2 linked regions of the Stieleria varia genome follow. The protein of the gene in region 1 interacts with the protein of each later gene in a pairwise test. Links are inferred from orthologs where the notes say so. Each region holds a gene or a part of one and is shown on either strand. Other genes may lie near its edges.

Region 1 (5,177 bases):
TCCCGAGAGAAACAATGAACGACGGAATTCGAAACCATGTCGAGATTGCGCCCGTTGCGAATCCGCAAATTGCACCGGTCATCAAGCACGCCGGGATGGTGGCCCAGAGCGGCCACCCATGATTCGCCATCAGCACTCCCAGCACCGCGCCGGATAACGCCATCACGCTGCCCACCGACAAATCGATCTGCCCGACGACCAGCACCAACGTCATCCCAACCGCGACCAATGTCAATTCAGGAATCTGGCTGGCGATCAGTCGCACGGTGCTGAGCTGAAAAAAACTACCTGTGCCCAAACCAAAAAAGACAATCAGCAGTGCAAGCACGGCGGTCAAGCCACCGTACTGCAAGACGGCAGATCGGAAGTGTTTGTGTTTCATGATTCAGGTGTCGTCTGGTTGGTGACTTCAGTCCAGATTGGTTGCTTTGGCTCGATACTGCGAGAACGCGGCTTGCATGATCGCTTCGTCCGTCCAGTGTCCCCGTTCAAAATCTGTCACCCACTTGCCAGCGGACATGACGCCGATGCGGTCACAGGTTTCAGTCAACTCATCCAGATCACTGCTGACGATCACGATCGCCTTGCCCTGCTTTGCCAAGGATTCAAATAAATCGTAGAGTCGATTTCTCGCTGCCACGTCGATGCCCCGCGTGGGTTCGTCAAAGAACAGAATCTCCGCATCAGCGATCAGCCATTTTGCCACCGCAACTTTCTGTTGATTGCCGCCACTGAGCGTCCTCACTGCTTGGTCGATGTCGTTGCACTGTGTGTCCAGCGAATCAATCATCGCTTCGGTGGCCTGGATTTCGCGGGAACCAAGAATGATTCCCCCTGTGGAAAATCGCTTGCCGAGTGCACAGATCGTCGAGTTCATTCGAATGGATTGTGACAGTAAGAGTCCGTTCTGCTTACGATCTTCCGTCACCATGGCCAGGCCCGCCGCGACCGCTTGTTTGGGATGCTTGAACGTTGTGGGGCTGCCGTCTGTGCCAACCGACACACTGCCGGAGCTTGCCACATCGGCGCCAAAAATCAGTCGGATCAACTCGGTGCGGCCTGACCCGACCAGGCCGGCGATGCCGAGTCGTTCTCCGCGTGCGACTTCAAACGTGACGTTATCGACCATACCTCCGGTCAAGCCATCGACCGCCAACGCTCGCTCATCGGTTCGGTGGGTTTCAAAGGAATGGTCTGCGGACTGAGAGGAAACGCCGCTCATCCATTGAACCATCTGGTCGGTCGTCAGCGATTTGGCATCTTGCGTCGTCACAACCTTTCCGTCCCGCAGTACTGTGACGCGATCTGCCATTTGAGCCACTTCGTCGAGTCGATGACTGATGTAAATGATTGCGACACCGTCACGACGCAATTGATGCAGCCGTTCAAACAGGCGATCCGTTTCTCCGACGCTCAACGCGGCGGTGGGTTCGTCCAATATCAATAGTTGGCACTGTCGGTCCAACGCCGTCGCGATCTCGACCATCTGTTGTCGCCCGACGCCCAAGCCACCCATGATGGCTTCGGTGTCAACGTCATCCAAACCGAATCGGTCCAAGGCCTGTCGTGCTCGGGCATCCAGCGTTTTTCGATCGATCACTCCGAACTTGGCGGGCAAACGATTCAGCAAGATGTTCTCCGCGACGCTGAGTGTGGCCACTTGATTGAGTTCTTGCTGAACGATTTGGACACCGGCGTGCTCAGCAGCTTGCTTTCCAGCGGGGGCAAACGAGTCACCGTGCAGCTCCATCCTGCCCGAGGTGGCGGTGATCAATCCTGAGATGATCTTGCAGAGGGTGCTCTTGCCGGCACCGTTGGCACCGAGCAACGCATGGATCTCGCCACAACGGACATCCAGCGAAACCCGATCCAGCACTGTGACCGAGCCGTAGCGTTTGACGATCTCCTCCAGGCGAAGCACGGTCTGCATGAAATCTCGTGTCAGAGGTAACCCAGTGAAAGCTACTGCAGCGTTTCTGCAGTGACCAAGTCAACCGGTGTCTCGACATCGCTGAGCGTGCTGTTGGGATCGGCCAGCAGTTTGAGCGCCGCTTCGATTCCGAACACGGCTAGCTTGTCGGCATGTTGGTCGGCCGTCGCGAGGATCTTGCCGTCGCGGATCGCTTGAGCGGCTGCGTCGATGTTGTCAAAGCCGACGATCAACAGGTCGTCGGATCGGCCAACACTTTTTGCTGCCGCGACAGCGCCCATCGCCATGCTGTCGTTGGCGGCCAAGATCGCTTTGATCTCGGGGTGTTCGCTCAACATCGAGGAGGCGATCGTGTTGGCATTGCTCATTTCCCATTGTGCGGATTGACTGTCGATGATTTTCATGCCGGCTTCGTTCATCGCTTCATCAAATCCAGCCTTTCGCATTCGGCCATTGTCAGAGGTCTGCAGGCCTTCCAAGATCGCCACGCCGTCGCCGGGTTGCAGCTTGTTTGCCAAGTAGGCACCAACCGATTTCGCACCGGCTTTGTTGTCTGGACCGACGAACGGAATCTGCAAGCTTTCCTCTTCCAGCATTTCGGGACTCAAGCGATTGTCGATGTTGACGACCACGATCCCGTCTTTCTTAGCACGCCGCAGAGCGGGAATGAGTGCTTTGGAGTCGGCCGGTGCGATGACGATCGCGTCGACACCACTGGCCACCATTTCTTGAACCAACGCGACTTGGCGGCTGATGTCGCGTTCGTCTTTGAGTCCCTCGACGTGCAAGTCATACTGATCACTGTGAGCCGCTTGATGGGCCACCGCACCGTCGGCCATGGTCGAAAAGAATTCGTTGGCCAGCGATTTCATGATCAAACCGATCTTGGGTTTCTCTGGCGACGAAGGGTCGGCTTGACTCGATGACGTTGTCTTGGATGAACATCCAGCGAGCATGACGAAGGCCATCACGAGAAGGGGAATCACCATCCGTTTCTTGTATCGTTTCATTTCGTTTGACTCCAGAGTTCAATGATTTCGCTGCGTGTTCCGATGCCGGTTTGAGCCCCCATGCGGGATGCCGCGATCGCGCCGGCCGCGTTGGCCAATTGAACGGATCGGATCAAGTCATTCGTTTCGGCCCACCATACCGCCAACGCTCCGGCGAATGCGTCCCCGGCAGCCGTCGTATCGATCGCTTTGATCGGGTAGGGTGCAACCGTGTGGACGATCCCATCCGTTAGTAATACCGTGCCGCGATCACCCATCGTGATGGCGACATGGGCGGCGCCGCGGGCGTGCAGCTGCCTCGCTGCCGCCTCAGCTTGCGTGACAGTCGATACGGGCAATCCTGTGATCGCGGAGGCTTCTGTTTCGTTCGGGCAAACCAAGTCGACTTGCAGCAAAGCGTCGTCCCAAGGTGTCGGAACGGGAGCGGGATCCAGGATGATACGAGCGCCATTCTCATGGGCGATGCGAATGCTTTCCAGAACCGCGTCGATGGGGATTTCCAATTGCAGCAAAACGACATCCGCGTTTGCGAGCAATGCGGCGTGTTTCCTGACATCCTCTGGAGACACTTGTCCGTTGGCGTTGGGGACCACCATGATCGCATTTTGTCCACTTTCCTCGACGGCCACGACGGCCAAACCACTGGCGCAGTCGGTTGACCGCATCACGCTCGCGCAATCAATGGCTTCACGCCGCAGTTGTTCCACCAATCGTTCGGCGAACGAATCGTCGCCCACCCGACCGATCATGCTCACGTTGCCACCGGCGCGGGCCGCCGCCACGGCTTGGTTGGCGCCCTTTCCGCCGTTAACTTCGCGAGAGCCCGATGCGGTCACGGTCTCCCCAGGCCTCGGCAAGGCCTGACAGCCGATAACCAAGTCCATGTTGATCGAGCCGACAACAGCGATCGCCGTGCTTTTCGACGATGTGGCGTCGTGCTGATCAGAGAGAAGCGTTTCGGTCATTTCAAGCTTCGGAGGTGGGAACCCTTGGGGACGCTCAGTATAGCCACAATCGCGTTGCCAACGTCACATCGGCGAGCCGCTTCGAGATTCCCAAACACAATGAGTCAATCTGGCACTCGATGCCTGTACGTCGCTCGACACCCCCCTACAATGAACTCTGAAACCTATTCCCCGAGCATTGCGACCATTGTTTGTTCTCGCGTTGATTACCGTTGTCTTGCTGAGCGTGATCGCCATTGGATCTCTGCTGACGATCAGCAATGATCCCCACTGGTTCATTCGCGGATGGGATTTTCCTCACGTTCAATTGGTGGCCATCACGGTTGTCTTGGCCGTGATCTATCTTGTCGCCGCCAAAATGTGGTTTTCGACCAATGCCCTGCATCCGGGCTGGCACTGGACCGTCGGCTCGCTGGTCACAGTGATTCTCGGTTGGTTGGCGTACGGCATCATGCCCTACACGCCGATCATGCCCGTTCAGACCATGCCGGCTGCGGATTGGAACGACGATCGCAAACTGCGGTTGGTGGTCTCCAATGTCGAGATGGAGAACACCGAATATGAACTGTGGATGAAAACGATCGCTGAGGCCGATCCGGACATCGCGATCATCTTGGAAGTCGATGAGCGTTGGATGTCAGCGATTGAACCACTACGCAAGAAGTACGATCACGAGATCGCTTGCCCGCAAGACAACTGGTACGGCATGCTGTTGCTGTCAAGATTTCCTATCCTGGACCACGAGATCCGATTCCGGGTATGTGACGACGTTCCATCGATCGATGCGGTGGTGCAGTTGCCATCGGGTGACAGCGTTCGAATGCTGGCGGTGCATCCACGACCACCGGAACCGATTCGCGACAACGATTCGAAAGCCCGCGATGCCGAATTGACACTCTACGGTCGCGACTTAGAAGGATTTGATCAACCCGCTATTATCGGTGGCGACTTGAATGACGTTGCCTGGTCTTCCACCACACGACTGTTTCTACGACTGAGCAAGATGTTGGACCCACGCCGAGGCCGTGGGTTCTTCAACTCGTTCAACGCCAATCACTGGTGGATGCGATTTCCATTGGATCATGTGTTCCACTCGCAACATTTCACACTTCGACGCATCGAGCGACTCGGCTATGTCGGCTCCGATCACTTCCCCATGCTGCTGGAACTGCAATGCGAACCTGCCCGCAAACACGAGCAGGAACCCTTGGAGGAGCGAGACACCGACAAGCAAGAAGCGAGCGAATTGATCACCCGCGGCCTAGCCGAATC
Region 2 (6,298 bases), 8.8 Mb from region 1 along the record:
CGACGGAAAGCCGTTTGGCAAGCTCGGCCAGTTTGAGATAGTCGGGGCGAAAGTTGTGTCCCCACTGACTGATGCAGTGTGCTTCATCGATCGCGAACAAATCGATCTTGAGCGAACCCACCGATGCGATGAATCGTTCGTTGAAGAAACGTTCGGGCGCGACATACAGCATTTTGATCTCGCCCTGACGCACACCGCGCATGGCGTCGCGGAACTCGGCGACGGAGAGGCTGGAGTCCAGTCGCGCGGCGCCGATCCCACGTGCTTGCAGGGCGTCGCACTGGTCTTTCATCAATGCGATCAGCGGTGAGACGATGACCGTGGTGCCCTCAAGCAACTGGCTGGGCAGTTGGTAACAAAGACTCTTGCCGCCGCCGGTGGGAAAGACGGCCGCAACGTTTTTTCCCTGCAAGAGTCGGGAGATGACGTCGGACTGTCCATCACGAAACTCATCGAGCCCGAAACGTTGACGAAGGATCTGTCGAGCGTCGTTGATGTCTGACATGGTGTTGCCCCTGGAAAGTACGTCAGCCTTTGTGGACTGAAGGTTCGGATGTACGTCAGCCTTTCTAGGCTGACAGTTTGGGGGTATGTCAGCCTGGAAAGGCTGACGTACGAAAGGCTGACGTACTGGGTGGATGTGCGGCGAGTTTGCGGAGGGCTTCGGGCAGCGCCTCGCATTCTTTCTCGAACACACGGGCGGCCAAGCGATCGGCGGTGTCGTCGGGCAGCACCTCGCAAGATTTTTGCAAGATGATCGGGCCGTTGTCGTAGTGATTGTCGACAAAGTGCACGGTGCAGCCGCTGATGGTGACCCCGCGATCGATGGCGGCTTGATGCACGTGATGTCCGAACATGCCTTGACCGCCGAACGCGGGCAAAAGTGATGGATGGATGTTGATCACGCGATGATCAAAATCATCCGGAATCAAGACGTGTTTTAGGAAACCCGCCATGACCACATAACGGGCACCGGACTGACGAACCGGCTCAAACATGGCTTGGCTGTATTTCGCCTCCTGATCGCCGAACTGTGATTTGCGAACCACCAATGTCGGAATACCCGCGTCTTGCGCGATCGTCAGACCGCGTACGTCGGATCGGCTGCTGATGACCAAACGCACATCGATCGGCAAGTCATGCTGATCGCGATGCAGCAGCAGGTTTTCCAGCGTGCGTCCTCCTCCACTGAGGAAGACAGCTATGGGCAGGGGCGAGCTGTTCATCACGCGCCAGCCTTTGCCGCGTTACAGATCTGGACGTACACGTCACCGTGTTCACAAGCAACACTTTCGACGCCATCCAGAGCGGTGGTCGTCAATTCGTCGGCCAGCGTTTCGCCCATGATCAGCTCACGATGCTCGGACATCGCCAAGGCGACTTCATCGGACTCACTGATCACGGCCACGCGGATGCGATCGGTGTACTGACAATCGATCGCCTTGCGTTGGCTTTGCACCGTGCGGATCAAATCCTTGGCGATGCCTTCGCGTTGCAGTTCCGGGGTGACCTCGGTATTGAGCACGACCACGCACTGGGTGCCTTGCGCTGCGGCCCAGCCCTCTTTGGCTTGCAATCGGATCTCGATGTCTTCGCTGTCAAGCTTCAGTTCACCCTCGGGCAGAGCAAGTGTGACAAAGCCCGTGCTTTGCAATTCGGCCAGCAATTCATTGCCATCCGCGGTGGCGAGCGTCTTTTTCACCAGCGGGATCTGTTTGCCGACCTTTGGTCCCAATCGTTTGAAATTGGGGACGACCGTGTACTGGACGTATTCTTCGCCGGCGGTCGTGTAGTGAACCGCTTTGACGTTGAGTTCCTCGCGGACCAACGCGTCGTGACTTTGCAGCCATGCTTGCTTGGAGTCGTCGGTCAGAATCACCGTGACCTCGGCGAGCGGCAGTCGCACCTTGAGCTTTTCGTTGGCACGTGCGGCGCGACCCAAGGAAGCGATCTCACGCAGCAGGTTCATCGATTCGGAAAGCTCCCGGTCGATGCGATCGGGAATGCTGGTGGGGTAGTCGCAGAGGTGAACGCTGGCCAGTGGCTTGGTTGCCGACTGAGCGAACGGTCGCGTCAATTGTTGCCAAAGGGTCTCGGACAGGAAAGGAACAAACGGTGCGACGAGCTTGGTCAGCTCCAGCAGTGTTTCGTACAGCGTCCAGTACGCGTCATGCTTGTCCGGTGCATCGGCATCGCTGGCCCAGAAACGATCGCGACTGCGGCGGACGTACCAATTGCTCAATCCGTCCAACAAACGTGTGATCGCTTGACAGGCATTGAAGTTGTCCAGTTGATCCATCCGCTCCGTGACGATCTGGATCGTTCGGTTCAATTCCGAAAGGATCCAGCGGTCGATCTCACTGCGCTGCGATGCCGGGCGATACTTGGGCGCCGACGCGAGGCTTGCTGGCGAGAGTTGCTCGTCCGCACCGGTCGCGGCGGTCGGATCAAACCCGTCGATCTCGGCGTAGATGGTAAAGAAACTGAAGGTGTTCCAAAGACGCAGCAGGAACTCGGGGATGGAATCCTTGATCGATTGCTCGGCGTAGATGATCGAGTTCCACGGCGCTTGATTGGCAAAGAAATACCATCGCAGGGCATCGGCACCGTAGCGGTCAAAGATTTCCTCGGGGCTGCGATAGTTTCGCAAGCTCTTGGACATTTTGCCGGTCTGCTTGGTGAAGTTCTTCCCCTTGTGATCCTTCGTTTCCTCTTCGCTCAGAACGATCGTCTTCTTGTCATCGTCGTTGTTCTCCCACCATTGCGAGAGCATCAGTCCCAGCACGATGCAATTGCGGAACGGATGCGGAAACGCTTGATCGGCGATGCCGAGTTGCGATGGATCGATGCCGGTCGAGCCGGGTTCGACGACCGAGGCTCCTTCGCCAAAGAGCATCGTGCTGATCGCCAGTTGGCTGTAAAACCATCCGCGGGTCTGATCGATGGCTTCGCTGATGAAATCGGCGGGGAACTGCGAGCGGAACGCGGCATCGTTTTGGTGTGGCCATCCCCACTGGGCGAAGGGCATCGCGCCGCTGTCGTACCAGCAATCGATGACTTCGCTGACCCGACGCATGCGTGAGCCGTCGGCGAAGGGCGAATCATAGGTGACCGCATCGATGTACGGTTTGTGAACTCGCAAGTCGTCGACCAACTCGGGGTTTTCTTGTTTGGCGGCCAACCAGACTTGGGTGCCGTCGATGCCTGGTTTTTCGAGCAGTTCCTCGTAGCTGCCGACCGCTTCCATCCGTCCGGTTTCGTCACATACCCAGATCGGCAGCGGCGTGCCCCAATAGCGTTCACGCGAGAGCGCCCAGTCGACATTCGACTCCAGGAAATTGCCAAAGCGTCCGTCGCGGATGTGTTCGGGTTGCCAACCGATCTGCGAATTGTTTTTGAGCATCATGTCGCGAAAACGCGTCGTTCGGATGAACCAACTGCGTCGCGGGTACTGGATCAGGGGATCGTTGTCGTCGCGCCAGCAGAACGGATAATCGTGCAAGTATTGTTCTTGCAAGAACATCAAACCGCGTTCCTTGAGGTCACGCGAAATCGGTTTGTCGGCGTCCTTGACCCAAACCCCGATCAAATCCTCCGAGACGGCTTCGGTGAACTTACCGTCGGGTCCGATAGCGCAGAGCAGATCGGGCTGCTGTCCCTCGACGAATCGTTGACGCTGGGTGTCGTAAACTTCATAGTCGACTTCGCCGAACGCGGCGGCTTGGTGAACGATGCCCGAACCGCTGTCGGTGGTGACGAAGTCCGCGGAGACGACTCGCCAGTAGTGGTAGTCTTGCGTTTGATCGCCGTTTGGCTCGACCAGCTCGCCGGTGACTTCACCGAGTGTCTTGTAGTATCCGTCCATCGGTGGGACGTAACGCAGACCGATGAGGTCTTTGCCCGTGCAAGTCTCGATCGTCGTGAGTTCCCGTTTGCTCTTCTTGGCGATCGTTTCCACCAGCGCGGTAGCGATGTACAGCTCTTTGCCCGACTCGGGGTCACTGACCAGTGAGTACTCCAGTTCGGGATGCACGGCAGCGTACATGTTGCTGGGTAGCGTCCACGGAGTGGTGGTCCAGACCAGCAAGCTGCGATCGGGTTGATCGACCAATGGAAAAAGCACGTACACGCTGGGGTCGGCAACGTTGCGGTACCCCTGGCCGACTTCGCCCGCAGACAAGGCGGTACCGCCCTGAGCCCACCACCAAACGATCTTGTGTCCTTGGTAGAGCAGTCCGCGATCGAAGAGGTTTTTGAGGCTCCACCAAACGCTTTCGACGTAGGACTGATGGTAAGTCACGTAGGCCTTTTCCAGGTCGACCCAGAAACCGAGCCGTTTGGTCAGCCGCTCCCACTGTTGCATGTAACGCCAAACACTTTGTTGGCATTTTTGGATGAAAGGCTCGACCCCGTAGGCTTCGATTTCCTCTTTGCTGTGGATGCCCAGTTCCTTGCCCACCTCGACTTCGACGGGCAATCCGTGCGTGTCCCAGCCGGCTTTGCGCTCACAGCGAAATCCCCGCATGGTCTTGTAGCGGGGGAACACGTCCTTGATTGCCCGGGTCAGGCAGTGTCCGGGGTGGGGCATGCCGTTGGCCGTGGGGGGGCCTTCGAAAAAAACGAAGGGCGGCGAGTCGGCGCGGCGACGCAGCGATTGCTGGTAGATGTCGCGTTGCTCCCAGAACTCCAGGATTTGTTCTTCCAGTTCGGAAAACCGGGGGCTGGCGGCAGCGGCTTGAAAGGGAGAACCGGAGTCTGGCATGGGAGGACGCGAATCGAGTGTCGAGAGAGGAAGTCAGATCGGCGAGGCCGAGTCGGCATGTCGGCATGCCGGGCGGATGGCAATTGTACCGTTTGCCCATGACTTGACGACCGCACCGAGCGGGTGACTTGAGAGTGTCCAGTTCGACTTGCCGGGTTCGCTGGGAATTCTTTGCTTTGGGGCAATGCCCTCATTCCAAGGCGAAATGGCCCCTTGGGCAGCCCCATTCGCATGGAACTTAAATGCAATGAATTTGCGTACTCATTCCTTTTGCGATAATCATCACAGACAGTCATGCGGCTGGGTTCGTTTCAAGGGGGGGGGCCTCGGTCGCAGCAGTGGTCTCCCCCTGCTCACCACCAGGAGTTCCATTCATGTTTCATCGGATCTTTCGTCCGTCATCGATCGCTGGGGGCTGGTCCACTATCAGGCGGCGCAGCACCGCGATCGCAATGGCGGGGGTCGCGTTGTCGGCATGCTTGATGCCGCTGGCATCGTCTTCGGCCCAAACGCTCACACCGATTCCGTTGTCAGCGTCATCAGATGCAGCGTCGACCGTTGTAACGGACTCAGGCTCCCTGCAGCGGGTACCCTCCACGATCGCGAATCTCAAGAAGCGATCGGAGGACCTCAAGCAGCACTCGATCGCCAAGTACAAGGAGCCGCTGGAGGCGATCAAGCAGTCGATCAACTCGGGCGTGAATGAGTTGATCCACCTGCGTAGCGAGTTGGCTGCGGACCCGACCAACAAACGCAAGTACGCGGAGTTTGAGGATAAGACGTCACAGGTTCTCAGCGAGTTGCACCAGGGCATGCAAACGTTGCTCGACGGGGAGCCGGTGGTCCAGCAAGCGATCGATGACACGCTCAATGACGTTCGCAGCTACCTCGAAAAGCAACAGCAGAGAGAAGCGACGGCGATTGCGGCGGCACAAAAAAGCGAAGGGGAAGCCAACCGTTTGGACGCCGATCTGCAACAGGCGGCATCCAAGATCGGCCCGTTGTTGGCTGCTGGTCGTGAACTGCCACCGGAGATCGATGTCCAAGTGGCGAAAGTGGACTCCAGTCTGAAGGCCGCGCGTCAATCAGCCGAGATTCAACGTCACACCGCCAAGCGAATGGCGGAGACTCGTGAGCGATTGCTGAACTTGGCCAAGAGCCTCGAGCAAAAGAAGCACAATCTGGATCTCGCCTACAGTCGAGTCGCCGATCAACAGTCGGTGCTGGACCGCTTGGTCCAATACCGCCAAGCGATCTTGGACGGCCGTGTCCAGGAGGAAGAAGTGATCGGGCTGCGAGAAGTCGTTGAAGGAACGATGCAAGGTCTGGAAGACATCGACTTTGATTTCACCGGTGAACTGTACGTCGAGAGTGACGGTTCGCGATCCGATCAGGATGCCTACCAGAACGCTGGCATGCACGAAGGCAAAGACATCTTGCTCAAACGCTACGAAGCGAGCAAGAGCGTCGTTTCGGTGGAGGGTCTGTAAATGAGGATCGTGGGGAAAACCATCCTTCTCGTCTTCGTCGGCTTGG

What was found. Proteins that work in one complex are often made in the same cells at the same time.
Region 2: the proteins of Pla52nx_RS31255 (region 1) and ileS interact in binary tests that used the Escherichia coli proteins (3 or more experiments, as listed by UniProt). The link is inferred for Stieleria varia from one-to-one orthologs.

The regions. Positions count from the first base shown.
Region 1 is NZ_CP151726.1:9,232,700-9,237,876, forward strand. What follows is about bases 952-3,947. They hold Pla52nx_RS31255 (sugar ABC transporter substrate-binding protein), read right to left. Parts: upstream 2,941-3,947; coding sequence 1,963-2,940; downstream 952-1,962. Other genes in these bases: Pla52nx_RS31250 (sugar ABC transporter ATP-binding protein), read right to left, coding at 952-1,930; rbsK (ribokinase), read right to left, coding at 2,937-3,905. Also shown: Pla52nx_RS31245 (ABC transporter permease), read right to left, coding at 1-382; more of Pla52nx_RS31250, read right to left, coding at 410-951; Pla52nx_RS31265 (endonuclease/exonuclease/phosphatase family protein), read left to right, coding at 4,084-5,177. UniProt on the Escherichia coli protein: Part of the ABC transporter complex RbsABC involved in ribose import. Binds ribose. Also serves as the primary chemoreceptor for chemotaxis.
Region 2 is NZ_CP151726.1:398,372-404,669, forward strand. What follows is about bases 1,026-5,142. They hold ileS (isoleucine--tRNA ligase), read right to left. Parts: upstream 4,763-5,142; coding sequence 1,226-4,762; downstream 1,026-1,225. Other genes in these bases: purN (phosphoribosylglycinamide formyltransferase), read right to left, coding at 1,026-1,226; Pla52nx_RS01530 (hypothetical protein), read left to right, coding at 5,137-5,142. Outside these bases: Pla52nx_RS01515 (RecQ family ATP-dependent DNA helicase), read right to left, coding at 1-505; more of purN, read right to left, coding at 594-1,025; more of Pla52nx_RS01530, read left to right, coding at 5,143-6,252; Pla52nx_RS01535 (hypothetical protein), read left to right, coding at 6,262-6,298. UniProt on the Escherichia coli protein: Catalyzes the attachment of isoleucine to tRNA(Ile). As IleRS can inadvertently accommodate and process structurally similar amino acids such as valine, to avoid such errors it has two additional distinct tRNA(Ile)-dependent editing activities.